Regions from separate parts of the Rahnella sp. PD4 genome, predicted to be linked through region 2. Evidence: predicted binding sites of a transcription regulator. Region 2 holds the regulator's gene; each other region holds the start of a gene.

Region 1 (7,658 bases), on a different contig from region 2:
TCGCCAAAGCGTCAGCGACCACACTGCCCCTGGCTGGGGTGATCGCGCTGTGCACGCTGCTGTCGCTGAGTAAGCGAATCCATCCGTTGTGGGTGCTGAGCGCCGGTGCGGTGCTGGGTCTGGCCTTTGGTTAAGCGTCCTTACAACGAAAAAGGCTGCCATAAGGCAGCCTTGGCGTGATATCCGGCGCGATTAAGAACAGAACACGCGGGCTTCACGCGGGGTATAGATACCAAACGTCACGACACCCAGAAGACCGTTGACGAAAGTTTGTTGTGATTCAACACGAACCACTTTATCTGCGCCACCGCAAACTTTAGCCGCATCAATGGTTTTTTTCTGGCCAATACCGCTGACGAAGAAGTGATGCGTGGTCACTTGCTTAGGCGCGGTCGCAATACCCTGGCCCATGTTGAAAGTTTGCTGTGCACAGCCGGATAACAGTACGGCAACAGCCGCAGCAAAAATCACCTTTTTCATGACAATCCCTTATAGAAGACCTTAAATGGCCATTAAGCCTCAGTAGCCGTCTGCAGGTATGCCCCATAACGAAACGGGACGAACCAACAGATCCAAAGGGGGTTATCGGAAGATTGACGAAAAAATGTAGGCTAAAGAGTGAAAAAAGTCGGTTTATTGTGGTTTTTAATTGAGAAGCCGCTCTCAGCATCTGTCCGATAAATAGCGTATTGATAATTCATTGAGTTTTTATATATAAAAAACGTTAAGGATGATAATGAAAAGTAAACCTCTGAGCCTTGCCAGTGCTGCCCTTTTGCTTTCTGCCACTGCCTCCGCCACCCCTATCCAGCCTGACCTCAGCCAGCGTGACGTAACACGGCTGACCGTTGACGGATTGCAGTTCAAGGATCTCAATCATTCCGGGAAACTGGAACCTTATGAAGACTGGCGGTTGACGCCGCAGGCACGCGCAGCGGATCTGGTGAAACGCATGACGCTGGAAGAAAAAGCCGGTGTGATGATGCACGGTTCCGCACCGACCGCCAGCAGTCCGGTTGGGGCCGGGACGTATTATGATACAGATGCGGCGGAAAAGATGATTGCCGGCGCCAAAGTGAACAGTCTGATCACCCGGCTTTCTGCGGATGATCCGGCCGTGATGGCCCGGGAAAACAATAAACTGCAACAGATTGCCGAAAACACCCGACTCGGCATTCCGGTCACCATCAGCAGCGATCCGCGTAACTCATTTGAATATCTGGTCGGCGCGAGTACCTCTTCCGGTAAATTCACCCGGTGGCCGGAAACTTTAGGACTGGCAGCGATTGGGGATGAAAAACTTACCCGTCGTTACGCCGATATTGTCCGTCAGGAATATCTGGCCGTCGGCATTCGTGAGGCACTTTCACCGCAGGCTGATCTGGCAACAGAGCCACGTTGGGCACGTATCAGCGGTACCTTCGGCGAAGATCCGACGCGGGTGCACAACATGGTGCGCGGTTATATCGAAGGGATGCAAAACGGTGCCGACGGGCTCAATCAGGGCAGCGTGATCGCTGTGGTCAAACATTGGGTCGGGTACGGTGCGGCTGAAAACGGTTTCGACAGTCACAATGTTTACGGCAAAAACGCCGTCTTCCCCGGCAACAATCTCAAAGAACACATTTATCCTTTTACCGGCGCGTTTGAAGCCAATGTCGCCAGCGTAATGCCGACGTATTCGATCCTGAAAAATGTCTCCGTGGACGGTAAACCGCTCGAACAGGTCGGAGCCGGATTCAGCCATCAGTTGCTGACCGATATTCTGCGCGGACAATACGGTTTCAAAGGCGTCATTCTCAGCGACTGGCTGATCACCAGCAATTGTGAAAATGATTGCCTGAACGGTTCGCCGCAAGGCAAAGAACCGGTGCCGGGCGGCATGTCATGGGGCGTTGAAAACCTGACGCCGCAGCAGCGTTTCGTGAAAGCCGTGCAGGCGGGTGTTGATCAGTTTGGCGGCGTGACCGACTCGCAGTTGCTGGTCAATGCGGTGAATGAAAAGCAGCTGACTGAACAGCGTCTGGACGAATCTGTCGTGCGTATTCTTGAACAAAAATTCAGGACCGGTCTGTTTGAAAATCCGTATGTCGATGTGCAGTACGCCACCCGGACCGTCGGGCGGGCTGACTGGCAAAAAGAAGCCGATGCGGCTCAGGGACATTCGCTGGTACTGCTGCAAAACACCGGCGACGTGCTGCCGCTGAAAAAAGGCAAAAAAATCTGGCTGTATGGCATCGGACCGCAGGCCGCAAAAGCAGCCGGTTTTACCGTGGTGGATACGCCGGAGAAAGCCGATATTGCGCTGATCCGCGCCCATGCGCCGTATGAACAACCACATAAAGCCTGGTTCTTCGGCAAACGCCATCATGAAGGTTCACTGGCCTTTACCGGCGACAATGCGGATTATCAGGCCATTGTGAAAGCCAGCAAAGCGGTGCCGACAATCGTGACTGTTTATCTCGACCGTCCGGCGATCCTGACCAATGTGACAGACAAAGCGAAAGCGGTTATCGGTAATTTTGGTGTCAGCGATACCGTGCTGTTTACCCGTCTGACCAGCCCTGAAGCTTATACCGGAAAGCTACCGTTTGAACTGCCATCGTCTGAGGAAGCGGTGCTCAGACAACAATCCGATATGCCGCATGACAGCGAAAACCCGCTGTTTGACATTGGCTTCGGGCTGGCGCGTTAAGCCCGGTTAACCGGTGACCCGTGCCAGCACAAAACCGTCCCAGCCTTTGCTGCCGACGGTTTGCAGCGCGGTCGCAGATAAACGCGGCTCCTGTTCGATCATCTCAATGAAGCGACGCACGCCCTGTACCCGGGCGTCGTCGCTGTGCGGATCCACCACCGCACCCTCCCGCACCACGTTATCGCCAATAATCAATGTACCCGGTTTCGACAGTTTCAGCGCCCACTCGAGATACAACGGATTACCCGGTTTGTCTGCATCAATGAAAATCAGATCAAACGGGGCTTCTGCCTGAAGCCCTGGCAGCGTTTGGGCGGCAGGACCGACGTGTAAGGTAATTTTGTCCTGCAAACCGGCCAGTTCAATATTGGTTTTTGCGACACGGGCGTGATGCGGATCGGCTTCCAGTGTCACGACTTTTCCGAGCGCCGGTAATGCCCGCGCCAGCCAGAGTGTGCTGTACGCGCCGAGCGTGCCGATTTCCAAAACTTTTTGCGCGCCGGTAATTTGTGCCAGGAGCGCCAGTAATTTCCCCTGATTGGGTGCCACATCGTGCGCGGGTAAACCGGCCTGATGGTTATTTTTCAGCACCTGTTCCAGAACCGGATCGCTTTCCACGAGATGACTTACCAGATAATCATCGACCGCAGCCCATTTCCCGTTGTACTCCTCCTGACTCCCCTGACTCATTTTCGCCTCCCGGCAGTGAATTTTAGGTAATGAAAATATTTAAAAATGCCCTATTAACCGTAATCACTCGCGGCCATTTTTGCCCGAATTTTTAGTGCCACTCTCAAAAAACCCTCGTTTTCATCAGGTTAAAAATGCGTCACCTCACACTTTTTGAAGAAAGTTCCCTTGAATTTACAAAATAATAATGATAACAATTATCATTAAGTTTAACATTTGCCAGGTTTGGTTACGTTACCGTCTGTCACGTATAGCCGTTTTTAGGCGGAACAAATGTTGGCTTTTGGGTTTATTACACATGCATCAATTAATCACTCAATAATTTATTGAGTTATTTATAGGGATTATGAATATGTTGTTGGCTTTCCCCCTCAAACGCTCGGTGCTCATGTGCGCGCTGGCAATGCCGGTTGCCTCAATGGCAGCTGAAGACACCGTCATTGTCAAAGCCGCGCCTGCGGATACCGCCGATGCGCCGACCCAGGGTTACAGCGCGAAAACCAGTAAAAGCGCGACCAAAACGGATCAGCCGCTGATTACCACGGGCCAGGCTGTTTCTGTCGTGACCCGTCAGCAAATGACGGATCAGAATGCCACCACCGTCAACGCTGCGCTGAACTATACACCGGGCGTATTCACCAACTTTGCCGGCGGCGCAACGCGTTATGACACCATCTCCCTGCGCGGTTTCCATGGCGGTGACGTCAACAACACCTTCCTCGATGGCCTGCGTATCCTCAGCGATGGCTCGACCTACAACTCCATCCAGGTTGACCCATGGTTCCTGGAACGCATTGATGTGGTGAAAGGCCCCTCTTCTGCCCTCTACGGTCAGAGCATTCCTGGCGGCGTGGTGGTGGAATCGACCAAGCGCCCGCAGTTTGCTGAAGAGGGTCATTTCCAGCTTTCCGGTGGCACGCAAAATACTAAAGGCGGCGCGTTCGACTACACCAACGCCATCAATGATCAGCTGGCGTTCCGTCTGACCGGTATGACCCGCAGCAGCGATACGCAGTATGATCATCAGCGTGAAGAGCGTTACGCGATTTCGCCACAACTGTTGTGGACGCCGGATGAAAACACCTCGCTGTTACTTCGCGCGTATCTGCAAAAAGATCCGTCCGGTGGCTACCATGCCGCCGTTCCGGCTGACGGCAGCCTCTATGGACAGAAACTGAGCCGCGGTTTCTTTGATGGTGAAAGCACGCGCAATCAGTTCAAACGCTGGGAACAAATCTACAGCTACGAATTCCAGCATGCATTTAACGATGTATGGTCATTCCGCCAGAACGCCAACTACACCCATTCCAATACCGAACTGGATCAGGTGTATCAGGCCGGCTGGAATGCGGATCGTACCGAGATGAGCCGTTATTATTCCGGTGAAAAATCATCCCTGGATACCTTCGCGATCGATAACCAGCTTGAAGCGGATTTCGCCACCGGCGAACTGGCGCATAAAGTGGTGCTGGGCTTTGACTATTCCCACTTTATCAATGATGTGAAATCTGACGCTGCTTACGCTGAAAACCTCAACCCGTACACCGGCGTGGGCGGTGATGCACTGGATTATTACAGCCTTAAACGCGGTAAAAACCGTTATGAGCAGATGGGTACCTATCTGCAAGATGAGATGAACTGGAACAAATGGTATCTGACCCTGTCAGGCCGTTACGACACGCTGAAAACCTCCAGCCGCAGCTACGAAAGCATTTACGGCACGCAGAGCAACAGCGAACGTAAAGACAGCCACTTTAACAGCCGCGCTTCCCTGCTGTACGCCTTCGACAACGGGATTTCTCCGTACGTCAGCTACAGCCAGGCGATGACGCCATCTGCCTTGCCGGGCGCTGACGGCACGCTGCTGAAACCGATGCAGAGTGAGCAATACGAAGCCGGGATCAAATACCAGCCTGTCGGTACTTCTGATATGTACACCGCGGCGCTGTATGATCTGACTCAGAAAGACGTGGGTAACCGCGTGGTGGTCGGCAGCTACTACGAGCCGGCGGGTAAAATCCGCTCACAGGGGCTGGAGCTGGAAGCTAAGAAACAGGTTACCGAACGCTTCAACGTGATGGCCGGTTACACCTACAACAAAGTGCGTATCCGTGATGCGGCTGAGAACAACGGTAACACACCGTATGTGACGCCAAAGCAAATGGCTTCCATCTGGGGTCAGTACAACACGCCGATTGGTGTGGATATGGGTGCAGGTGTTCGTTACATCGGCACCCAATGGGCGGATAACGAAAACACCCGCCACATGCCTTCCGCCACGCTGGTTGACGCGTCACTGCGTATGAATCTGGTGCAGTTCAATCCGCAACTCAAAGGCGCCTATGTGCAGCTGAACGCTAACAACCTGTTCGACAAAAAATATGTCGCAGCCTGTTACGGCACCAGCTACTGCTACTGGGGTCAGGAACGGACGGTGGTGGCTACAGTAGGTTACGATTTCTGATAGATTTTTCAGCTCCTCCCCCTGCGAAGTAATACCCCACCACAACCCTCCCCCTCGCAGGGGAGGGAGCGATTCTGAGAGTTTATTATCCCGGCAAATTTAACCGCGCCTTCAGCGCTTTCTTTGCACTTTCCAGCAAGGCATCCGATACCTGCCGGTCCGGCTCACAGCGTGCCAGTGACAAACTGCCCATCAGTTCCGCACTCACCGAAATCGCCAGCGTTTGCGGATCATCGACACCCATCTCTGTTATCTGACGGATAATCATTTCACGGATACGTCCGATACCACGCGCAAACTCTGCCTGACAGGGTGCCGACATACGGGGGGTTTCAGAGGCCAGCGCCGATACCGGACAACCCTGCGCACGGTTATCGCGGTGCCACGGCGACAAATAAAAATCGATATACCCTGCCAGTTGTTTCTGCGCCGTCAGTCCCTGATTTTCTTTATCCCAGCGGGCCATAACCTGATTAAACATCTGCCCGATGGCCGCCTCAATCAACGCCTCTTTTGAGGCAAAGTGCGCATAAAACCCACCGTGCGTCAGGCCGGCTTTGCTCATCACACCTGCCACGCTGACCTGCAATGGCCCTTTGGCGCGGATGGCTTTCGCCGCTTCCTTCACGATCCGCTCACGGATTTTAGGTTTATGTTCACTTTCGTAGCGCATAGTAACACCCTGATAATCAGAAAATTGCCGTCATAGTTTACCTGACAGGATCAGTTAGCGAAACGCGTGCATCCACCGATAATCCGGGGCGCAGCGCCGCTAAATCAGGCTGACCGGTGTCCAGACGGATGCGCACCGGCACCCGCTGAACAATTTTGGTGAAATTACCCGTGCCCGGCTCAAACGGCAGCAATGCGAACGTTGAGCCAGAACCCGGCGCGAGGCTGTCGACTTCACCGTGAAATGTCACGCCCGGCAACGCATCCACATGCACATCCGCGCGTTGTCCCGGCTGCATTCTGCCGGTCTGCGTTTCTTTGAAGTTGGCCGTTACATAAATGCCCTGCTCCGGTACCAGTGTCATCAAACGCTGACCGGGTGTGACGTAATCGCCTATCTGTACCTGCCGGTTGCCCGCCACGCCATCAACAGCGGCAAAAATAGTGGTGTGATTGAGATCCTGCTGCGCCAGCGCTTTTGCTGCCTGCGCTTTCACCACAGCAGCCTTCGCCAGCGCCAGTGCCGCCTGAATTTCTGCCCGCTGTGCATGTGTTACCGCTGCCTGATTTTGGGCGACATCCAGCATAGCTGCGGCGTGCGCAGAGGTTTGCTCTGCCGTCACCGCCACCGTTTTATACCGGTCTGCATCGTTACGTGACGTGGCCCCGCTAACCGCCAGCGACTGATAACGCTGCTGCTCGGCCTCTGCATGTTGCTGTTCAGCACGCGAGGACCGGATCGCCGTGCGCGCGGCCTCGATTTGGGTGAGCGCCAGCTGCTCCTGCGCCTGCTGGCTCAGCAATGCGGCTTCCTGTTGTGCCACCTGCGCGCGGGCATCTTCAAGTTCCCCCTGCGCAGCGGCCAGACGCGCCGTAAACTCTTCGCTATCGATCAGTACCAGTTTATCGCCGGCATGCACCCGCTGGTTATGATTCACCAGCACCTGCGACACAAAGCCTTTTACTTTTGGCGCAACGAGGGTCGCATCCGCTGTCAGATACGCATCATCCGTCGATTCTGACGCGGGTGCAGCCAGTAACCATGCCGCACCGCCAAGGGCTACCACCAGCGCAATACCGCTGACCACGAAGATCCGCTTAGATCGTTTATTGACCTTCTCTACCGGGACCGGCATC
Region 2 (7,658 bases):
ACGATTTTATGCAACTAACGGTTGTTTCCCGACGTGGCTTGTTGGAACATAAGCGGTTATCCGTAGAGTCAATGTTGCGTAGAGGAATTGCACAATGAGTGAGGCTGAAGCCCGCCCAACAAATTTTATCCGTCAGATTATTGATGAAGATCTGGCGACCGGGAAACATAATACCGTTCGCACCCGTTTCCCGCCTGAGCCTAATGGTTATCTGCATATCGGTCATGCGAAATCTATCTGCCTGAATTTCGGCATTGCACAAGACTATCAGGGGCAGTGCAATCTGCGTTTTGACGATACCAATCCGGCAAAAGAAGATATCGAATTCGTTGAGTCGATCAAACACGACGTTCAGTGGTTAGGTTTCGACTGGAGCGGCGATATTCATTACTCCTCGGACTATTTTGATCAACTGCATGCTTACGCGCTGGAACTGATCAACAAAGGTCTGGCGTATGTGGATGAACTGTCTCCTGAGCAGATCCGTGAATACCGCGGTTCACTGACGTCGCCGGGTAAAAACAGCCCGTATCGCGATCGTAGCGTAGAAGAGAATATTGCGCTGTTTGAAAAAATGCGTAACGGTGAGTTCGCTGAAGGCGCTGCCTGTCTGCGTGCTAAAATCGACATGGCCTCGCCATTCTTTGTCATGCGTGATCCGGTTCTGTACCGTATTAAGTTCGCAGAACACCACCAGACCGGTAAAAAATGGTGCATCTATCCGATGTACGATTTTACCCACTGCATTTCCGATGCGCTGGAAGGGATCACCCATTCGCTGTGTACGCTGGAATTCCAGGATAACCGTCGTCTCTACGACTGGGTTCTGGATAATATTTCTATTCCCTGCCACCCGCGTCAGTACGAATTCTCCCGTCTGAATCTAGAATATTCCATCATGTCCAAGCGTAAGCTGAACCTGTTGGTAACGGAGAAGATTGTTGAAGGCTGGGACGATCCGCGTATGCCGACGGTGTCGGGCCTGCGTCGCCGGGGTTACACCGCTGCTTCAATCCGTGAATTCTGCCGTCGTATCGGTGTGACCAAGCAGGATAACAACGTTGAAATGATGGCGCTGGAATCCTGTATCCGTGACGATCTGAACGAGAATGCACCGCGCGCTATGGCAGTGATCAATCCGGTTAAAGTGATCATTGAAAACTTTACGGGTGATGCTGTGCAGTGGGTGAAGATGCCGAACCATCCGAACAAACCGGAAATGGGCAGCCGCGAAGTACCGTTTACCCGTGAGATTTACATCGATCAGGCCGATTTCCGTGAAGAAGCCAATAAACAGTACAAGCGTCTGGTGTTGGGCAAAGAAGTGCGTCTGCGTAATGCCTATGTGATCAAAGCAGAACGTATCGAGAAAGACGCAGAAGGGAATATCACCACGATTTTCTGCTCTTACGATATCGACACCCTCAGTAAAGATCCTGCCGATGGCCGCAAGGTGAAAGGTGTGATCCACTGGGTTTCGGCTTCAGAAGGTAAACCGGCTGAGTTCCGCTTGTATGACCGTCTGTTCAATGTTGCCAACCCGGGGCAGGCAGAAGATTTCCTGACCACAATCAACCCGGAGTCTCTGGTGATTGCGCACGGTTTTGTTGAACCGTCGCTGGTGTCTGCTCAGGCTGAAATCAGCCTGCAGTTCGAGCGTGAAGGTTATTTCTGCGCTGACAGTCGCTACTCCGGCGCGGAACATCTGGTATTTAACCGTACCGTGGGCCTGCGTGATACATGGGAAAGTAAACCGGTCGCATAAAAGTCATCGCGATAAGGGTTTAAAAACGCAGCTCAGGCTGCGTTTTTTTATGTCCGGGTTTTATTTTGCTACTGCAAAAAATTGGTTTTCGTCGCGAATTAATGTGTTCCCGATGTATGATTTTTAAACGCTCATTTCCAGTGCTTTCCGTGGCTGAAACGTTTTAACCTTTCCTCAGTAAAACTTAGTGACTTGTTTATTCTCTCTTTTTAAATAATCTGTCGGTCTGATCCTGCCTTAAGACATATAGTTACATTTTTTCATTTTTATGTGCACTTTGTCATACTTCGATGATCAATGATTAATTACCCATTGATAATTCGCGTCGCGAAAAATACTCTTAATGTTGATTTAACCGGTTACGTCTCTGACGGCCGATTTTGATACCCGTTTGGGTTTTTGCACGAAATTTTTAGTCAAAATGAGGAATCTCTATGCACAAGCACCTTAACAGGGGCAGGGGATCGGCTTACCTGAAACCTGCCATGTATTCTCTCGCCGGCACTTTACTGAGTGGCGGAATGATGTTTTCACACGAGGCCAGCGCGGCCGGTTTTATCGATGATTCCACACTGACCGGTGGCGTGTATTACTGGCAGCGTGAACGTGACCGCAAAGATTTGAACAAAACCAAAGAAGAAACCCGTCCGGATGGCTCAAAAGTCACCGTCAATAATTCCGACTACAACAAATACGCGACTAACCTTTCACACTCCACTGCTAACCTGAATCTCGATTTTTCCTCTGGTTATGCCTGGGACATGTTTGGTATCGACGTTGCGGCCTTCACCGCCATTGAATTAGCCGAAGCCAGTGACAGCACTCATCCAAACGAAATTGCATTCTCTTCTAAAAACCACGCTTATGACGAGGATTACTCAGGTGATAAAGGCGGGGTCAGTCTCTACAAAGCGGCCGGTAAATTTAAATATGGCGGATTCTGGGGACATGCGGGCTATATTCAGCCCACAGGGCAGACGTTGATCGCACCGCACTGGAGCTTCATGCCGGGGACTTATCGCGGTGCGGAAGCCGGGTATAAACATGATTTCGGTGATGCGGGTGAACTGAGTTTCTCCTATATGTGGGCCGACGAATATAAATCGCCCTGGCATCTGGAAATGGATGATTTCCGCCAGAATGATAAGAAAACCGGCGTTTCTTATATTCACTCCCTCGGTGCGAAATATGACTTTAAAAATGACTTCGTGCTGGAAGGCGCGTTTGGTCAGGCTGAAAGTTATGTCGATCAGTACTTTGGCAAAGCCTCGTACAAAATAGATTTGCTGGGCAATCCGCTGACTACCAGCTATCAGTTCTATGGGGCAGAAGATCGTATCAGTGACAAAAATGATCCAAACAGTTTGTATGATGGTCTGGCCTGGTTGCAGGCGTTAACTTTCGGCTATACCACGGGTCAGTTCAACTGGCGTCTGGAAGGGACGATGGTGAAAGCGGAAGGGAACCAGGGTTACTTCCTGCAACGTATGACGCCGACGTATTCCTCTTCAAACGGCCGTCTTGATGTGTGGTGGGACAACCGTTCGGACTTCAACGCTAACGGTGAAAAAGCAGTATATGCAGGCGTGTTGTATGACCTGGCAAAATGGGATTTACCGGGCTTAGCCGTCGGTGGCTCCTATGTTTATGCATGGGATGCCAGGCCGAGCACTAACGCGGCTTACGACCAGAGTCAGCGCCTGAAAGAAAGCGCCTGGAGTCTGGATGCGCTGTACACCATTCAGGAAGGCCGTGCGAAAGGGACATTGTTCAAACTGCATTACACCCAGTATGACAATCATTCGGATATTCCAAGCTGGGGCGGCGGATACGGCAATATTTTCCAGGATGAAAAAGACGTGAAATTCATCGTTATCGCTCCATTCACTATTTTCTGAGGTCGCTATGTCGATGAATAAATTATTGATGACCGTGGTATCCGCTGTTCTGCTGGCGGGTTGTGCGCCGACAGCCGGTCAGGCTGAAATATCCAAAACGCGTGAGGCTTACAGCGCCTGTATTAATACGGCGGAAGGCAATCCGGATAAACTGGCATCCTGTCAGGCGGTGCTGAATGTACTGAAACAGGAAAAAGCCCACCAAAAATTTGCGGAACAGGAAACGGTTCGCGTGGTGGATTACCAGCAGTGTCTTACGGCACGCAAAACCGGTAATGGTCAGGCGTATGCCGCAGATTGCGGAAAGATATGGCAGGAAATCCGGGCCAATAACGCTCCGAAACCGTAAAACGAATCGCAGAAATCAAACCCCGGCGTGCCGGGGTTTTTTTAGGGTTGCTGAAATCCAGACATAAAAAAACCGCTTTTCAGCGGTTAATGAATTCACAGCCTGTCGGCAACGGGGTTGCCACATGCCATATTAGTGCGCAGGTTTATCGTTGTGCAAAGACTCATCTTCGCGGCAATCACCTGCTTCACAATGACCATAGAGATACAGACTATGGTTGGTCAGTTTGATGCCGTGTTTCTTAGCAATCTCACGCTGACGGCCTTCAATATACTCATCACGAAATTCGATTACACGTCCGCAATCCAGGCAGATGAGGTGATCGTGGTGATGCTGCTGAGTCAGTTCGAATACGGACTTGCCGCCTTCGAAATTATGACGGGTAACGATACCGGCGTCGTCGAACTGGTTCAGAACGCGGTAAACCGTTGCCAGGCCAATTTCTTCACCCATATCAATTAATTGCTTGTAAAGATCTTCCGCACTAACGTGATGACCTTCCGGCGCTTGCAGCACTTCCAGGATTTTGAGGCGCGGAAGCGTGACTTTTAAGCCAGCTTTCTTCAGTGCGGTGTTGTTGTCAGTCATGCGGATTCAGTCCTGTTACTATGTGCTAATCAAGTTGAGGCATGCAGCCTGTGGCATCGGCGGCACAAATTATTCGTTTAGTCTCTTCGTTTACGCAAGTGTGCCAATTGTCGTCAACGATAGCCTGTTAATAAAGATCACAATTTGCCGGTCACATTGGTAATGCAACGACTTGATCGATAGAAAAAACAGAGGAACTCAGTGTACCTTGATACGACCGAAAGTTACAATTTTGTAGCAGTTAAATTGTTAATTTCAGTAATAGTTTGGCCCTTCAATTGTAGAATAAATCCTCAGGGCCAACAGGGTTTTTAGCCAATAATTTCAGAAAGGCTGAGTTCTTCTGTGATCTGTTTCACCCAGGCATCAACACGTTCACTGGTCAGTTCCGGCTGGCGATCTTCGTCAATTGCCAGTCCTATGAAATGCTTATCATCAGCCAGGCCTTTAGAGGCTTCAAAGTGATACCCTTCGGTAGGCCAGTGTCCGACAATCACTGCGCCGCGTGGCTCAATGATATCGCGCACGGTGCCCAGTGCATCGCAAAAATATTCGGCATAGTCTTCCTGGTCACCACAGCCAAACAGTGCAACCAGCTTACCTTCGAAATCTATCTCTTCCAGCGTTGGGAAAAAGTCGTCCCAGTCACACTGCGCTTCACCGTAATACCAGGTTGGAATACCGATAAGCAAAATATCGAATTTTTCCAGATCCTCTTTGCTGCTCTTCGCAATGTCATGCACCTCTGCAACATCTTTACCCAACTGTTTCTGGATCATTTTTGCGATGTTTTCGGTGTTACCTGTATCGGATCCAAAGAAGATACCTACAACGGCCATAAGATTACCTAACCTCTTGTTCTCAATGAAGTGCTCTGCAACGCAGGCAATAATAATGCAGATGATAGCAAACTCGTGCGGCGGAGAATATGCTTCTGCTCGCCTTCTTAGCTGGGGAATAAGTTTATCGGGCAATATTTTTAAGTGTTATCGCCTTTGTGTGCTTTCACGCAGGGTGCGTTAACCTCAGGCTGAATAAGGTCAAACGCAAATTGAAGAAATAAGTCGTCACAATACTAAATTTCGAGAATATTCCGCCGATAGATGATGCGAGAGCAATCTCAACATAATAAAGAAATCGATGCCCGGAGAGGTGTTCAAACATGTCCTGGGGCACTTGCCTGCTGGTTACCTGTCTTGATTCTCCGCATCCCCCTCAATCCTCAGGCCAGAAACAGTCATGTTTCGAGAGAGGCATATCGTGCAGTTTTTAAAAAATATTACCATCAGGGCCGCTTTGTTAACAATTCTTGGCATTTTTTGTGTCATGTGGGCGGGTGTTTCCCTATACACCGTTACCTCCCTTGACACACTGACCCAAAATACCAAAAACAGTACCGAGCTGGTCAATAATATGGCGCTGATCAATAAAGGAAATGATCAGTATTTCCGTACCGTAACTCGCCTTACGCGTGCCGTCGCACAGCTTCAGGCCGATCCGTCAAAAGGTCCGGAAATTTTTGATACCGCCAAACAATCCCTCACCGGGCTGACCCAGGCACTGGCTAATTTTAAAACGGCGCCGCATCCGGGGCTGGAAGATGTTGCCGTGCAGGAACTGATCACCAATTGGGAAAATCTGATTACCCAGGGCGTCACGCCAATGTTCGACGCAGCCTTCAGTAAGAACACGGAGTTATATAACCAGTTAGCCAACACTACCGTACCTGCACTGAGCCGCAGTTTTGGTGTCTCGATGGACAAAGTCGGCGGTCAGATCGCGGTAGATTTTGATGCATCGCAACGGCAGTCTGCCCATCTGACCTCATTCAGCAAAGTGATTCTGCTGACGGCCTTTGGTATCGGGCTGGTGATCTTATTACTGACTGACCGTTATCTGGTCATGGCGCTGGTGAAACCCTTGGATAAAATCCGTGATCACTTCGCGGTGATAGCAAGCGGCGATCTGACACTTTATCTGGATGAGTTCGGTAAAAACTGCGCCGGTAAGCTGATTCCGTTACTGAACCTGATGCAGTCTAGCCTGGTGAATACCGTTCAGACCATCCGCAACTGCACCAATCACATCTATCAGGGCGCGTCAGAAATTTCAGCCGGAAACAACGATTTATCTTCCCGTACGGAAGAGCAGGCATCTGCACTGGAAGAAACCGCTGCCAGCATGGAAGAACTGACTGCGACGGTTAAGCACAATGCTGATAACGCTCATCATGCCAGCCAGCTGGTTATGGAAGCTTCTACCACTGCGCAGAAAGGTGGCAACATCGTGGCGGATGTGGTCAGCACCATGAAAGATATCTCCGGCAGTTCGAAGAAAATTGCTGAAATCACTTCCGTGATTAACAGCATCGCTTTCCAGACCAACATTCTGGCGCTGAATGCCGCAGTAGAAGCAGCACGTGCAGGCGAGCAGGGGCGTGGTTTTGCAGTGGTTGCCAGCGAGGTGCGCAGCCTGGCACAACGCAGTGCGCAGGCTGCAAAAGAAATCGAACAGCTCATCAGCGAATCGGTTTCCCGCGTCGACAGCGGCTCGAAACTTGTTGAAAACGCCGGTCAGACGATGAATGAAGTGGTGCGCTCAATTACGCATGTCACCGACATCATGGCGGAAATTGCGTCTGCGTCTGACGAACAAAGTAAAGGAATCAGCCAGGTAGCGGTAGCGGTCACAGAAATGGACAGCGTTACACAACAGAACGCCGCACTGGTAGAACAGGCGTCACAGGCCGCAGTATCGCTGGAAGAACAGGCTTCGTTGCTCAACAACGCCGTCGCAACGTTCAAGCTGAAAGACAGCGTCACGAATGTGGGTTCACGTCCGGCGAAGTCGATTTCAGCACCCTTGTTGCGTCCTGATACCGGCAGGCTTTCGGCAAAAAGTGCTGAAAACTGGGAAACGTTCTGAGTGGGAAGACGTAAATTAGCGTGGAATAATTAAGAAAAACAAACGGGTAGCCTTATCGGGTTACCCGCTTTTCAATCAACCTTCATGACCGTTAAGATGCGACAGCAGCATCTCTTCAATCAATTCGCTACGA
Region 3 (7,658 bases), on a different contig from region 2:
GGCGTGCGGTCCCAGGATTCCACCTTGAACGGGATCAGACGTGTCACCTGATAACTGCCGCCCACCGTCCAGGCCGGTTCGCCCTGCCCGCCGGTCACCCAGATAACTTTATCCATCAAAGGTTTATCTTTGGCATCCGGGTTCGCCGTACCATCCTTAAAGCCCAGAAGATTGATCGGCGTTTCTTTGCCCTGACTGCGCGCCGCATGGGACGAAATAAAGCCGTCACGACGCCAGCGTACGCTGAGTAAATCAGGCGTATATTTGATGATGTCCCGCAGCGCATGCACCACGGTATCGCTGTTGTTGGCGCAAATTTGCAAGGACAGGTCACCGTGGCAGAGTTTGGCATCCAGTGAATCATTCGGGAAACGTGTCATGCGTTGTAATTTCAAAGGCTTATGTGGTGCCAGCCCGAAGCGCTCATCAAACAGAGAATCCCCGACAGAAAGCGTCATGGTCAGATTGTCCGGGTAGATTTCTGCGCCCATCACCCCTGAATCCATGGGCGGAAATTTCGGATCCATTGAAGGCGCAGTGCCGCCTTTGGTCAGGAAGGCAAAACGTGAATCGAGGAGACGGAAAAGACGCTCCAGATCAGCTTTGTTAGTGGCCAGCACGTCAAAGGAAACCAGCATCATCGATGCCTGTTGCGGCGTTAAAATACCCGCCTGATGCTCGCCATAATAGGGTTGCTTACCCCAGCGCTCGTCAGGGGAAACAGTCCCTGGTGTATATTCGTTCTTTGCTCCGGGTGTTTTCTCAGCCTGCGCTGTGGCTGCGCCGCCCAGGGCAAATGCCCCGCCTAACAATCCCACGCCCTTGAGTAAACTGCGGCGGGAAGAAGAAACTTCGTTCTGATTATCGTTTTTGTTGCTCATTGCTATGCCTCAGGAATTTAAAAGCGCCTCCTCCTGCGCAGGGGGAGGCGCTAAAGATATCAATCTAAACCAAGTACACCGCGCAGTTTGGACAAGTCTTCTGCCAGCGTGGTGATAGGACCTTTCATTGCGTTACGGTCCGCATCAGACAGTTTTTCGTAATTCTCGTAACCGTCTTTGGTTTTATATTTGTCCAGCAGCGCATCAACGGTTTTGAAGTTGGCGTCGATTTTATCCAGCAACGGTTTGTCGGCTTTGACCAGCAACGGACGCAGCAGATTGACAATTTTCTGTGCGCCATCAAGGTTGGCCCGGAAATCCCACAGATCAGTGCGGCTGTAACGATCTTCTTCGCCGCTTATTTTGCTGGCGGCCACTTCTTCAATCAGGCCCGCTGCGCCGCCGACCACTTTACTTGGCGGGAAGGTCAGCTCTGCGATACGTTTTTGCAAATCAACGGTATCGGCATACAGCTTGTCGGCAAACGGTTCGGTGCCCTGGGTGGTTTTGTCCGCGAAAAGGATTTTCTCCAGACGGTGGAAACCGGTGAAGTTAGGATCTTCGGCTTTTTTCTCGAAATCATCTTCACGGGCATCGATGCTGCCGTCCAGATCAGAGAACAGTTCGGCAATCGGTTCGATGCGCTCGTAGTAAACACGGGTAGAAGCGTACAGGGATTGCGCTTTCGCCAGATCGCCCTTCTTCACCGCGTCCGTAAAGGCTTTGGTATGTGCCACCAGTTCAGCCACCTGCTGAGTCACATACACTTTGTATTCCGCAATCGGGCCGACCAGCGCCATGGCGTCAGGCTTGCCGGAAGCGGCCGTACCTTCAGCGGTAACCGTCAGTTTACCTTTCGGATTGCTCAGCAGGCCGCAGGTCATGTCGTATTCGCCCGGTTCAAGGTTAGCCGTCATTTTCTGCGTGAAACCCGGCGCCACGTTTTCACGTTCTTCCACCACCATCACGCCTTTGAGGATTTCCCATTCCAGGTTTTTCTGACTGTTGTTATGGATAACAAACTGAGTTTTACCGGCCGGCACGGTCAGCGTCATCGGTTCACATTGTTTGTCATTAACAGCAATTTTGACCTGACGAACATCAGCAGCCAGCGCGTTGGCGCTCAGCGCAAAGGCCGGCAGGGACAACAGGGCGATCTGTAAAGCTTTACGGCGAAAATGTGGCATGTGTAACTCCGTGGCAAGGGCAAAATGAGGAATGAAGTTGATAAAATTAACGTTGTGTTTTTTGCCCGGCAGAAACCGGCGCAGCCACAGGCGATTTACTCTGTGGAATAAAGAACAGGAACAGCGCGGGGATCAGATACAGGAAATACACCGCAACTTCGCTGACCGTCGGCGCTTCCTGATACCCGAACATCCCTTCCAGCAAGGTGCCAAATAAAGAGTGTGTGGATAAAGTCCCGCTCAGATCAAAGGCAATGTCCTGCATACGGTTCCACAACCCCGCTTCGTGGAACGCGCGGATAGCGCCCGCAGCCAGTCCGGCGGCGACAAACAGGATGAACAGGCTGGTCCATTTGAAAAACTTCGCCAGATGCAGTTTCACGCCGCCGTAATAAATCAGGAAACCCAGCACGATGGCCGCGCCGAGGCCAAGCACTGCACCGATCGGGGCTTCAATACCCACGTCTTGCTGGAAGGCTGCCAGCAGGAAAAACACCGATTCCAGCCCTTCACGCGCAACCGCAAAAAACACCATCGCAACCAGTGCCCAGCCCTGACCGCGACCGGAATTCAGCGCATGATCAATCGCCCCTTCCAGATGCACTTTGATAGACCGTGACACTTTGCGCATCCAGAACACCATGTATGTCAGAATGCACACCGCGACGACGGCGACGATACCTTCAAACAGCTCCTGTTGTTTTTGCGGAAACTCACCGGTCGTGGCATTGATGAAAAGACCGAGCGCCAGGCACAGCGCAGCGGCGATGAAAACGCCAATCCAGACCACACCGAGCCACTGCCCGCGCTGCGTCCGTTTGAGGTAGCTGGCAATCAGGCTGACGATCAGCGCAGCTTCCAGCCCTTCGCGAAACATAATGAGAAACGGAACGAACATGACGAGCTCCCGGCCCCTGAATTCTGACGAACCACAGAATGTATGAGGCTTCTGTAAAGAAAAGTAAAAAGAAACGATAGTGATTATCATTCTTGCCAAAAGAAATACAAGAGGCAACCGATCCTTTTTTTGAAAGGGGATCGGTAAATACACATGAAAAAATCAGGACGGAAGGCTTATGCGGCGGAAAATGCTGAAAACCGGGGCCTGAATGACCCCGGTCTGAGTGACACAACAGGAGATTATCGGTTAAACAGTTTTATATTCCGCTTCCGCGGCGGTGAAACGCTGCTCAACAGCGGCGGAAGGCTTACGCCCCGTCAGGCTGACAATCCAGATAGCCAGTGACGCGAAAATGAAACCGGGAATGATTTCGTATAATTCAGCCCAGCCATATTGTTTCCACAGGATCACCGTTATTGCACCGACCAACATCCCCGCCAGTGCACCGTTACGCGTCATACGTTTCCACATCACGGAAATCAGGATCACCGGCCCGAATGCGGCACCGAAACCGGCCCAGGCATAACTGACCAAACCGAGAACCCGGTTTTGCGGGTTGGCAGCCAGCGCAATAGCAATCAGCGCCACGATCAGCACCATTGCACGCCCCACCCACACAAGTTCGCGCTGACTCGCGCCTTTTCGCAGAAAAGCTTTGTAGAAATCTTCAGTAATGGCGCTTGAACACACCAGTAGCTGACAACTCAGGGTACTCATGACCGCTGCCAGAATAGCGGACAACAAGATCCCGGCAATCCACGGGTTGAACAGAATTTTCGCCAGCTCGATGAACACGCGCTCACCGTTTTGCGTCACGTTGCCCGCTTCAGCCGGATTATTGCTGAAGTACGCGATGCCGAAGAATCCTACAGCGATGGTACCTGCCAGACATAAAATCATCCATGTCATGCTGATACGGCGCGCTCTGCGGATAGTGAAGTGAGAATCGGCCGCCATGAAACGCGCCAGAATGTGCGGCTGACCGAAATAGCCCAGCCCCCAGCCCAGCAATGACAGTATCGCCACCAGATTCATGCCCTTAAACATATCAGTGTATTCAGGATTTTTGGCTTTGATGACCATCATCGAGGTATCAATGCCGCCAACGGCGAGGATGACGATAACCGGTGTCAGGATCAGTGCGAAAATCATCAGGCTGGCCTGCACGGTATCGGTCCAGCTGACGGCCAGAAAACCGCCGATAAAGGTATAAAGGATAGTCGCCGCCGCGCCGGCCCACAGCGCGGTCTGGTACGTCATGCCGAAGGTGCTTTCAAACAGACGTGCACCGGCCACGATGCCGGAGGCACAATAAATGGTGAAGAACACCAAAATCACAATCGCGGAAATAATGCGCAGCAGCTTGCTCGAATCTTCAAAACGATGCGTAAAGTAATCCGGCAACGTCAGCGCATTGTTATTGGCTTCGGTGTGTACACGTAGCCGCCCCGCCACCAGTTTCCAGTTCAGGTATGCGCCGATAGTCAGACCAATCGCGATCCAACTTTCCGAAATGCCGGAAATAAAAATCGCACCCGGCAGCCCCATTAACAACCAGCCACTCATGTCGGAAGCACCGGCGGACAGCGCCGTGACCACGCTGCCCAGACTGCGTCCGCCCAAAATATAATCATCAAAGTTTTTGGTTCGTAGATACGCGATGAGCCCAATCAAAATCATCCCGAAAATATAAACACAAAACGTCACCAGCATCGGTGTGTTCATTGTCATTCCATTCTCCACTTTCTTATTTTTTGCGATGTTGTCCGGCACCTGTCTGTCCCGGCAGCACTCCACCCGAAGTGCTGCCAAAAACCTGCCGGGGCGAGATGATGGCTGAAACCTCTAAAGGTTGCAGCAAGACTCTCCATATTTTTATATAGTCACTGACTCTGTATGGTTTTTATTCAAAATTACTGTCGAGCCGGATACTGGTTTAGCCTTATCCACTTTTCAATATTTTTAACATTTCAAATACACAAAATTCACCCTCCATCACAGTTATCCGCAATACGGGTTGTACTTTGCAGCGCGGAAAGTTGCACCCGATATAACCCTTGATATTGACGCCATGACAAGACAGGCAAGATCCATGCCGTTATTTTCTTGTTAAAAATGCCAGGTGAATCACAACAGGCACACTTCATGCATTAACAAGGTTGCACAAGGTTGCAACATAGAAGATATTGCTCGACATAAAGATAACGAATTCACCTGAAATTTTTCATATGGAGTGTTTGCGCATGGGTATGACCACGATGGGCGTGAAGCTGGATGAAGGTACGCGTGACAGGCTAAAAGAAGCGGCTCACAAAATTGACCGCACGCCGCACTGGCTGATCAAACAAGCGATATTTTCCTATCTTGAACGGCTGGAAAACGGCGATACACTGCCGGAAATTCCGGCACTGAATGGCGCTGCACCTGAAGGTGCGGAAGATGCCGCTGTACAACCTGTTCAGGAAGCCCATCAGCCATTCCTTGATTTCGCTGAGCAAATTCTGCCACAGTCGGTCAGCCGCTCGGCTATCACCGCCGCCTATCGCCGCCCTGAGCCTGAAGCCGTATCCATGCTGCTTGAACAGGCGCGTCTGCCTGCCCCGCTCAATGATGCAGCGCTGAAACTCGCGGCTGATATCGCCACCAGACTCAGAAACCAAAAGAGTGCAAACGGCCGCGCCGGGATGGTGCAAAGCCTGTTGCAGGAGTTCTCTCTGTCTTCTCAGGAAGGCGTAGCGCTGATGTGTCTGGCGGAAGCATTGCTGCGTATCCCCGACAAACCGACACGCGATGCGTTAATCCGCGACAAAATCAGCAACGGTAACTGGCATTCACATCTGGGACGCAGCCCGTCGCTGTTCGTTAACGCCGCAACCTGGGGTTTGCTGTTCACCGGAAAACTGGTCGCGACACACAATGAAGCAAGTCTGTCAAAATCTCTGAACCGTATTATCGGTAAAAGCGGTGAACCCCTGATCCGCAAAGGCGTGGACATGGCGATGCGCCTGATGGGCGAACAGTTTGTAACCGGTGAAACCATCGCCGAAGCGCTGGCCAATGCCCGTAAACATGAAGAAAAAGGTTTCCGCTATTCCTACGACATGCTGGGAGAAGCCGCGCTGACCGGAAAAGATGCCCAGGCCTATTTACTGTCTTATCAGCAGGCGATCAATGCCATTGGCAAGGCATCCAATGGTCGCGGCATTTATGAAGGCCCCGGCATTTCCATCAAACTTTCCGCCCTGCACCCGCGTTACAGCCGGGCGCAATATGAACGTGTGATGGAAGAATTGTATCCGCGCCTGCTTTCGCTGACATTGCTGGCACGCAGTTACGACATCGGCATTAACATTGATGCCGAAGAAGCTGACCGTCTGGAAATCTCTCTCGATTTGCTGGAAAAACTGTGCTTTGAACCGGAACTGGCCGGCTGGAACGGTATCGGCTTCGTGATCCAGGCGTATCAGAAACGTTGTCCGATGGTCATTGATTACCTGACCAATCTGGCACAGCGCAGCCGCCGCCGTCTGATGATCCGCCTGGTGAAAGGCGCGTACTGGGACAGCGAAATTAAGCGCGCGCAAATGGACGGTCTGGAGGATTATCCGGTTTATACCCGCAAGGTTTACACCGATGTTTCCTATCTGGCCTGCGCCCGTAAACTGCTGGCCGTGCCAAACCTGATTTATCCGCAGTTCGCAACGCATAACGCCCACACCGTGGCGGCGATTTATCAACTGGCCGGAAATAACTATTATCCGGGACAGTACGAATTCCAGTGTCTGCACGGCATGGGTGAACCGCTGTACGAGCAGGTGGTGGGGAAAATTTCTGACGGCAAACTGAACCGCCCGTGCCGTATTTATGCCCCGGTCGGTACACATGAAACGCTGCTGGCGTATCTGGTGCGTCGTCTGCTGGAAAATGGTGCGAACACGTCCTTTGTTAACCGTATCGCTGATGCCACGTTACCGATCGGGGAACTGGTTGCCGATCCGGTTCTGGCAGTTGAAGCGCTGGCCGCCAGTGAAGGTCAGGTCGGACTACCGCACCCGCGTATCGCACTGCCGCGCAATCTTTACGGTGACAAACGCGTCAACTCTGCGGGTCTGGACATGTCCAGCGAACACCGCCTGGCATCCCTGTCCAGCGCCCTGCTGCAAAGCGCCAGCCATCCGGTAAAAGCACAACCAATAATTGATGCGCAGACGGATGATGGCGAATTCCTGCCGGTGATCAATCCCTCTGAGAACAGCGACATCGTTGGGTACGTCCGTGAAGCCACACAAGCCGAAATTGGCCGGGCGCTGGATGCCTCAACCGCTGCCGGTGCGATATGGTTTGCGACACCTCCCGAAGAACGTGCCGCCATCCTGCAACGCGGCGCAGAACTGATGGAAGCGCAGTTGCAAAATCTGCTTGGTGTGCTGGTGCGCGAGGCAGGAAAAACCTTTAATAACGCCATCGCTGAAGTGCGTGAGGCCGTAGATTTCCTGCATTATTACGCCGGGCAGATCCGCGAAGATTTCGCCAATGACACACACCGTCCGCTGGGGCCGGTGGTCTGTATCAGTCCGTGGAACTTCCCGCTGGCGATCTTTACCGGTCAGATTGCCGCCGCGCTGGCCGCAGGCAACAGCGTACTGGCAAAACCCGCTGAACAAACGCCGCTGGTCGCTGCGCTGGCCG
Region 4 (7,658 bases), on a different contig from region 2:
AGCGCTTTCCCCTTCGACTCTGTAGCCAAAACGCCTCCGTCTGTTCAGCGGGGGCGTTTTGCTTTTTGTTAAACCTGAATAACCCGATGATGAAGACTTAATTCAAATATTCATTACTTTGTGGCACTGGACGCCAGGCGAATCTGAATATCATTGTCGAGATTATTCACCCAATGGTTATAACTGCGGTGGATCTCGCCTTTCTCTGCCAGCAGGTTAGTGCTGCCGACATAATTAATGGTGTAGCCGCTGGTGTTATAGGTAATACGGATATCGGCTTTGTGCTCACGGTTATTCAGATGACCGTTAATTACGCCCGGTGCGCCATCCGTCATTATCCAGCCACGTTTTTGTCCTGCGTCGATAATAGCGGTCCTGATCTGACTTGCTGAATTATGTGTTACCAGCGTGGTATGCGGCGTGGATACCGGCTCGGTACGCGCGCAGCCAGAAAGCGCCATGACACAAACAAGGCCGATAAGTAACTTACTTGTAGATTTCATGTGAACCTTTTAGAGTAAAAATTTCAGATAAGAGATTGAAAAGTCACCACAATATACGCCAATGTCCCAAAGGTGTCATGAAACGTGCCGGTTGAGTTTCATCTATTTCATGCGTAGTATATAAAATATATATGATTCGTATACTGCTGAGGCAACCCATGGGTATCATTAAGATTTCAGAACTGATGCACGAGAATTTGCGTATTGCCAGCATGGCTTATACGCGTTCGATGAACGCACAGGCCGAGCACTGGATGAAAATTGGCATGCTGATGGAAACGCACCCCGACATGACGCACAGCGAAATTTCGCAATTGCTGGTGCGGTGTAGCGTGGAATCGGATGAAAACGCAGGCAGTATCCGCACGTTGTTAAACGTGGGTGCCACACACAGGAAGGCAAGCAATGAATAATGCTTTAGATAGCCGGTATTTCGTCAATAATAACCGCATGGTCAAAACGCCGGAAGGCCTCGATAAAGCCCGTATTGCCGGCAAACTGGCAGCGCGTGTATTGCATATGATCACACCCTACGTTGTACCGGGTGTCACCACCAATGAACTGGATCGCATCTGCCACGATTTTATCGTCAATGAATTGCAGGCGATCCCGGCCAATATCGGTTATCACGGCTATCAGAAAACCACCTGTACCTCCGTCAATCACGTCATTTGTCATGGCATTCCTTCTGACAAAGCGCTGAAAAAAGGCGACATCGTCAACATCGACGTGGCGCTTATCAAAGACGGCTGGTACGGCGACACCAGCCGTATGTATTACGCGGGCGAACCGGGTATTCTGGCCCGCCGTCTGGTAGATACCACGTTTGAAGCGATGATGGCGGGCATTGAAGTGGTGCGTCCGGGTGCAACGCTTGGCGATGTGGGTTATGCGATTGCCGCTGTCGCCAGACGCGAAGGCTTTTCCATCGTGGAAGAGTATTGCGGACACGGCATCGGTATGGGTTATCACGAAGATCCGCAAGTGCTGCATTACGGCGAGCAAGGCCGCGGACTGGTTTTACAGGAAGGGATGTTATTTACCATCGAACCGATGCTGAATGCCGGTAAAAAACAAAATAAAGTCATGCCCGATGGCTGGACCGTGGTCACCAAAGACCACTCGTTATCCGCACAGTGGGAACATATGATTGCGGTAACGAAAACCGGTTACGAGATCTTAACGCCATGGCCTGAAGAGATGTGACTATCCTGAAAGTATAAAGCCTCCGACCGGAAGGCTTTATACTTTCTGAGGTGCGGCTTAACTGCGCTCAATTTCTTTGGTCGCACGATCTAATGCATCCGTGATTTTATACAAGGTTTCCTGTTCGATCGGGCCTTTCGCCAGCCGCAGATTAAGCGCCATGCGGATATTATTTATCGCACGCTGCATTTCCGGAATACTGCGATTGTTTGACAAAATCGCCAGTGAATGCAGTTTCTCTGTCACTGAGCCGAGCAGTTCTTCCTGCCCGGCCAGTGACTGCGCACCTTCCGGTGTGATCGAATATTGCTTCTTCCCGCCCTCTTCCTGGCTGGCTGAAATCAGCCCCTGTTCTTCTAAAAATGTCAGATTCGGATAAATGATACTGGCACTCGGCGTGTATTCACCTTTAGATAATTCTTCAATGGCTTTGATCAGCTCATAACCATGGGCGCAACGCTGCTGCAAAAAATGCAGCATCAGCAGACGGATGTCACCCGTTTCGAACATTCTTTCACGGCGGTGTTTATGATTCATCATCGTTACTTATTATGCCAATAAGCCACACAACGCACGAAGTTTGGATCGAGTCCGCAGGTTTCAACGAAATAGTCATTCAGCCCTTTCGCGAATTTGCCTTCACCGGTCGCCCAGATGTAGTAATCACTTTCCGGCAGAAGCAGGCTTTTCACCTTCTTCACGACCGCATCCTCTTCCTGATAACCGCCGTGCGTATCGCTGATAATCCAGTCGATGCTGACATCATTTTCTTCATCTAAGTAGCTGACACAACTCACATCTCTCACTTTCGCCAGCACGGTGATATTGGCATCTGAACCGGCCTGTTTCAGTTCGCGCAGACGGCGTTTCACCGCCGGAAGACCGGTTTCGTCGCAGATATAGAGCTGCCATTTGTAACCGGCAGGAATAATCAGTGAACCACGCGGTCCGCCAATGATCAGTTTATCGCCCGGCTTTGCGCCGGCCGCCCATTCGCTGGCGACACCACCGTCGTGAATATAAAAATCCAGTGTCAGTTCGTTGCTCTGAGCATCAAAGTGCAGCGGCGTATATTCGCGGTTCAGCGGGCGTGCTCCTTCACCCCACACAATGCCTTCTTCGGTCACTGCCGGTGGCGTAATCACATCCCCCGGATTTGCCGGAAAAAACAATTTGATATGGTCATCAAAGCCGCCTGACGTAAAACCTTTCAGCGCGTCACCGCTTAAAATAATCCTTTTAAAACAGCCTGATAGGCTTTCACTCTGTTTGACCGTGATATGACGGAAAACCAGATCATTTTTGACACGGACCGGCAAGTTTGCGGCAGGGGTTTCAGTGCGATGTTGTGCCATCAGTTTCTCTCTTATGCGTAAGTTTTGTTGAAAGATATATCTTAGTTATATTTTATTCAACCCCATAAAGTGTAATGCGCTGTCTTCTTTTCCCTGTATTTTTCACCTCGCCTTTATCTCTCCCTGAGAACAGACGGGATAAATTTTGTTAAGGAATGCATTTTTTTATATCATTTTGTTGATAACAATTATCAGTATCATTATCATTCTCAAAAAGCCGGGATGGGCGCTGACGCCAGGTAAGCCCATACTTTATAAGGATAATGGCTTTTTCAGGGAAGAATTGAATGCAGATGACCAGTGCGTCTGTTTTGTCGAAAGGCAGTAAATGCGAGCAGAACTCTAAAAATTAGTGCAGGACAAAAACAAATGTTCACATCCTTTACACAGCAGGGTTTAGTGAAAAACGTCATTTTCATGGGGACGATTCTCACCACCACATTTCATGTAAATGCAGCGGAAGCCGTGAAAGACAATACCGATCTCACCGCAAACAATACGCAATCTTCTGAAGCCATCAAAAAAAAACCGGCGGTGCGTACAGCTCAGGATCTGGCGCAGAACAATGAAGAAGTCATGACGGTCACCGAAACGATGCCGGATAAAAAACCGGGTTCGAAAACCACCCTCACAGCAGCCGAAATGCAGCGCAAAGGCGGTAATGATTTCGGGACTATTATGCGTTATGAGCCGCTGATCACCGCGACCGGCGCGAGTGGCGGCTCCGGCAACGGCAAAAGCGGTTTTGACCGTAGCGGTTATACCGGCTATAACATTCGCGGCCTGGAAAGCAACCGCGTAGGCATTGATGTCGACGGTATTCCGCAGCCAAGCGCCACCGGGCGCAGCTACGTCAGTCGTGCGGGGCTGAATACCTTTGGTATTGGCCGTGATTACATTGACCCGTATATTTATGGTCAGGTGGATATTGAATCCGGTGCCACATCAGCCGACCGTGCCAACACCTCCATCGGTGGTGCCGTTTCTTTCCTGCCAAAATCTGCCGACGATTACCTGCGTCCTGGCAAGGAAACTTATTTCGGTTACCAGTCTGATTATGATTCCTCAGACCGTTCCTGGCACAACGGCATCACCGCTGCCGCCGGTGACGAAACCCTGCGTGGCCTGATCGCCATCAGCCGCCGCGACGGTCAGGAAACCAGCAACAACAGCGGAACGCTGGATGCGTATCCGGCCAACTGGCACTCTGACGCCATCATGACGTCGGTAATCTGGCAGCCTAATGACGCCCATAAAGTCACCGGCACCCTTGATTACTACGAAAAAGTAAACCACACCCATTACGATACCTGGAACAACGCGGGCAGCGCGATTCTTGGCACCGCACAGCAGCAAAGTAACACCCGCCGCTGGGGTGCAAGCCTGAAAGACGAATGGACGCCGTTCAACGATTACGTGGATGCCATCGTCTCGAAAGTCTATTACCAATATACTCAGGCGCACGACAACACTTATCTGCCAAACGAAAGCAAGCAGATGATGAATGTCTACTCGAACTACGATGTAAACACCTACGGCGCAGAAACCAGCTGGCTGAAAACGCTGGGTCGCCATGAGTTAAGTGCCGGTATCAACGGTCGCGTGTCCAACACCGAACGTCCGTTCCGCGAAAGCCCGGACCAAAGTGCTTTCACGACCATCATGCAACCGGAAGCCAACAGCCGGACGTATATCCTCGGCGGCTTCCTGCAAGACACCGTTAAGTTTGACCTCGGCGGCCATAACTTCTCTGTAGTGCCTGCGGTGCGTGTCGCATATCAGAATACCAAGGCACAAAATCTGTCAGACTTGTCTAACAGCATCGTTTCTGAAGATCAGGTTTCCACCCTGTACGGTAAAGCCAACTCCGATACGCAGGCTCTGCCATCGCTGGCCTTCACCTATGACATCACCCCTAAACTGATGACTTATCTGCAGTACCAGCGCGGCGCGCAGTTCCCGGATGCCAGCCAGCTTTACGGTTCCTGGAACCTCGGTTCTAACTATGCAGGACGTGGTCAGTATGCGCTGATCGGTAACACTGACCTGAAAACCGAAACCAGCAATAACTTTGAATGGGGTATGAAAGGCGAAGCCACGGAAGGCGTGACCTTCAGGACTTCCCTCTTCTATAACACCTACAAAAACTTCATTGCTAATACCCGTTACACCCGCGCGGGCAGCCCGGGTATGTTCACCAACGTGCCATCCAATATCTATACAATTTATCAGGCAGAAAACCGCGATGAAGCGTTTATCTACGGTGGCGATCTGAGTACCAAAATTAACTACGGCACCTGGTTTAGCCACGTTGATGGCCTGAGCACCACCTTCGCACTGGGTTATGCCAAGGGTGAATCGAAATCCAGCTACGACGGTGACAAATACGTGGATCTCGACAGCGTACCGCCAATGAAATTTGTGGCAGGCGTGGCATGGGATGCGCCATCCGGCGTCTACGGAACCGCCCTGACGGCAACCTTCGTGAAAGGCAAAAAAGCCGAAGCGACCAGCCGACAGAGCTATACCAATGCCGGTACGCCAATCACCGGCTCCACCACCGAATACATGAATGTGCCGGGTTACGGTATGGTGGATGCAACGGCCTACTGGAAAGTCGCGAAGAACGTCAAGCTCAGCGGCGGTGTTTACAACATCACCGACCGCAAATACTGGGATTACCTGAGCAGCCGTACGCTGACCGAAACCACTAATCAGGATGAATACAATAAAGCGCTGGCCGTGATGCCGGGGCGCAGCTTCCAGCTGGGTGTGAACGTCGATTTCTAACCGATAATACTCAACCGGGCAAAATCAGGAGCGTCATGTGCAAACATGACGCTTTTTTAATTTTACGCAAATAACCTGTTTTCACGCACGTCCACATTGGGGTTCAGCAGATAAACTCTGGTTTTACCCAACCGAAATGTGAGATTACATGGACTTAATCAGAAAACCTCTGGCACTTGCCCTCGCTTTACTCTTGTTACCGGCGGTTGTTTCTGCCACGACCTTGCGATACACCGATCACGAACCGCTGGGCGCAATGCGCACCCGCTTTATCAAAGATGTATTATTTCCGGCGATTGAAAAAGAATCCCATGGGCGCCTGAAAATTGAAGAGCACTGGGGTGGCGAACTCTCTACCGGCTACGATGCATTGCGCACTGTGCGCGAAGGAAACAATGCAGATATTGGCATTGTGGTGCCGGAATATACCGCCAAAGAGTTACCACTGCACCAGCTTTTCAAAAGTTTTCCGACAGGGCCATCCGGCGATAAACAGATAGCGTTCTTCCGCCGCGTATACGCCGAAATCCCAGCCTTCCCCGCTGAACTGGCAAAGAATGGTGTGGTAGATATTTTTCTCTCAACAGGTTATCCGGTGGCCTTTTTCAGCACACATCCGCTGGAGAAACTGCAGAATATCAAAGGCACCGCTTGGCGTTCAGCCAGTTTTTGGCATCAGAACTTCCTGCGTAATGCGGGCGCGACCCCAGTGACCACACCGTGGGGCGAACAAACGGTAAATGCATTTAAGACCGGTAAACTCGACGGCATTTTGGTCAACATTGACAGCGGTTATGATCTGAAAATCCAGAAGATGGCACCGGAGGTTATAGTCTCGAAAGAACTGTGGTTGGGTCATCTTTACCTTCTGGTGATGAACCATAAAGTCTGGAACGGACTGGCGCAGGAAGATAAGGACGCCATCACACGCGCCGCTAATACCGCTTATAAAGTTGCCGGTTCGATGATGGATCACAGCGTTGAACCGCAACTGGATGCCCTGCGTAAAGACGGTGCAAATGTCCGCGTTCTGCAACACAGTGAAGTCACGTACTGGCAGGAAGTGACTGGCTATCAGGACATCCAGGCCAACTGGGTGAAGAACCAGGAAGCCGCTGGTGTTAAGGATGTCGCATCCACCCTGCAAAAAGTCAGTAAAGTCATGGAAGAAGAGATGAAGTAAAAATGCCTTATTCTGCGGCAGGAGGGGATCCCCTGCCAGGATCCCATTCTGATTATCAGGTTCTCTGAAGCAGCGCTGACGCCATCTGTATTATCTGCCGGTACTGGCTGAGCCACGTTCTCTGTAGTCGGCGCAGGCCGATCTGATCACCCTGTGCAGCAGACCGATTTTAAAAAACGTATCACCCCGTGGCAGACGCTGCGTAGCGGCGTCAAATAGCACGGTTTGGCGTAAGGGCACTTGCAGCTTGATATATCGCCCCAATATAGAGCTACACTATAAAGTTGCAATGTCACCTGCCAGGAGCAATGATAATGAACAGAGAACTGAATGATTTTGAACGTTTTGTCATCGAAAACAAAGGGACAGAGCGCCCGAATACCGGTGAGTATAACGACCACTTTTCACCGGGCCGCTACGTCTGTAAAAGATGTTCTGCGCCGCTGTATTCCTCAGAACACAAATTCGAATCCCATTGCGGCTGGCCAGCTTTCGACGATGAAATTCCGGGTGCGGTAGAACGTGTGCCGGATGCCGATGGCCGCAGAACAGAAATTGTTTGTGCGAACTGTAAGGCACATCTGGGGCATGTCTTTGAGGGAGAATATTTGACCGAGAAGA

Evidence for each region. The regulator Fur, encoded in region 2, represses iron uptake genes when iron is present. The targets are predictions, from matches to a motif close to ATAATAATGAGAACNACTATCAA.
Region 1: ACOZIO_RS00485 (TonB-dependent siderophore receptor) is a predicted target of Fur. The motif match lies at 3,567-3,589, and genes of this name have one in related genera.
Region 3: efeU (iron uptake transporter permease EfeU) is a predicted target of Fur. The motif match lies at 3,040-3,062, and genes of this name have one in related genera.
Region 4: ACOZIO_RS13880 (siderophore-interacting protein) is a predicted target of Fur. The motif match lies at 3,243-3,265, and genes of this name have one in related genera.

The regions. Positions count from the first base shown of each region.
Region 1 is NZ_JBLZQF010000001.1:107,613-115,270, reverse strand. It holds gene ACOZIO_RS00505 (chromate transporter) at 1-134, shown strand, start outside; gene ACOZIO_RS00500 (Bor family protein) at 193-480, opposite strand; gene ACOZIO_RS00495 (glycoside hydrolase family 3 N-terminal domain-containing protein) at 737-2,695, shown strand; gene ACOZIO_RS00490 (O-methyltransferase) at 2,702-3,385, opposite strand; gene ACOZIO_RS00485 (TonB-dependent siderophore receptor) at 3,738-5,849, shown strand; gene ACOZIO_RS00480 (TetR/AcrR family transcriptional regulator) at 5,935-6,522, opposite strand; gene ACOZIO_RS00475 (HlyD family secretion protein) at 6,560-7,658, opposite strand, start outside.
Region 2 is NZ_JBLZQF010000008.1:63,111-70,768, forward strand. It holds gene glnS (glutamine--tRNA ligase) at 95-1,765, shown strand; gene chiP (chitoporin ChiP) at 2,251-3,663, shown strand; gene chiQ (ChiQ/YbfN family lipoprotein) at 3,677-4,012, shown strand; gene fur (ferric iron uptake transcriptional regulator) at 4,145-4,600, opposite strand; gene fldA (flavodoxin FldA) at 4,912-5,439, opposite strand; gene ACOZIO_RS18705 (methyl-accepting chemotaxis protein) at 5,861-7,525, shown strand; gene ybfE (LexA regulated protein) at 7,601-7,658, opposite strand, start outside.
Region 3 is NZ_JBLZQF010000001.1:635,137-642,794, forward strand. It holds gene efeB (iron uptake transporter deferrochelatase/peroxidase subunit) at 1-881, opposite strand, end outside; gene efeO (iron uptake system protein EfeO) at 941-2,068, opposite strand; gene efeU (iron uptake transporter permease EfeU) at 2,115-2,966, opposite strand; gene putP (sodium/proline symporter PutP) at 3,216-4,700, opposite strand; gene putA (trifunctional transcriptional regulator/proline dehydrogenase/L-glutamate gamma-semialdehyde dehydrogenase) at 5,213-7,658, shown strand, end outside.
Region 4 is NZ_JBLZQF010000004.1:474,858-482,515, forward strand. It holds gene ACOZIO_RS13860 (hypothetical protein) at 114-503, opposite strand; gene ACOZIO_RS13865 (ParD-like family protein) at 662-916, shown strand; gene map (type I methionyl aminopeptidase) at 954-1,709, shown strand; gene ACOZIO_RS13875 (PadR family transcriptional regulator) at 1,767-2,249, opposite strand; gene ACOZIO_RS13880 (siderophore-interacting protein) at 2,252-3,064, opposite strand; gene ACOZIO_RS13885 (TonB-dependent receptor domain-containing protein) at 3,482-5,854, shown strand; gene dctP (TRAP transporter substrate-binding protein DctP) at 6,003-7,037, shown strand; gene ACOZIO_RS13895 (methionine-R-sulfoxide reductase) at 7,352-7,658, shown strand, end outside.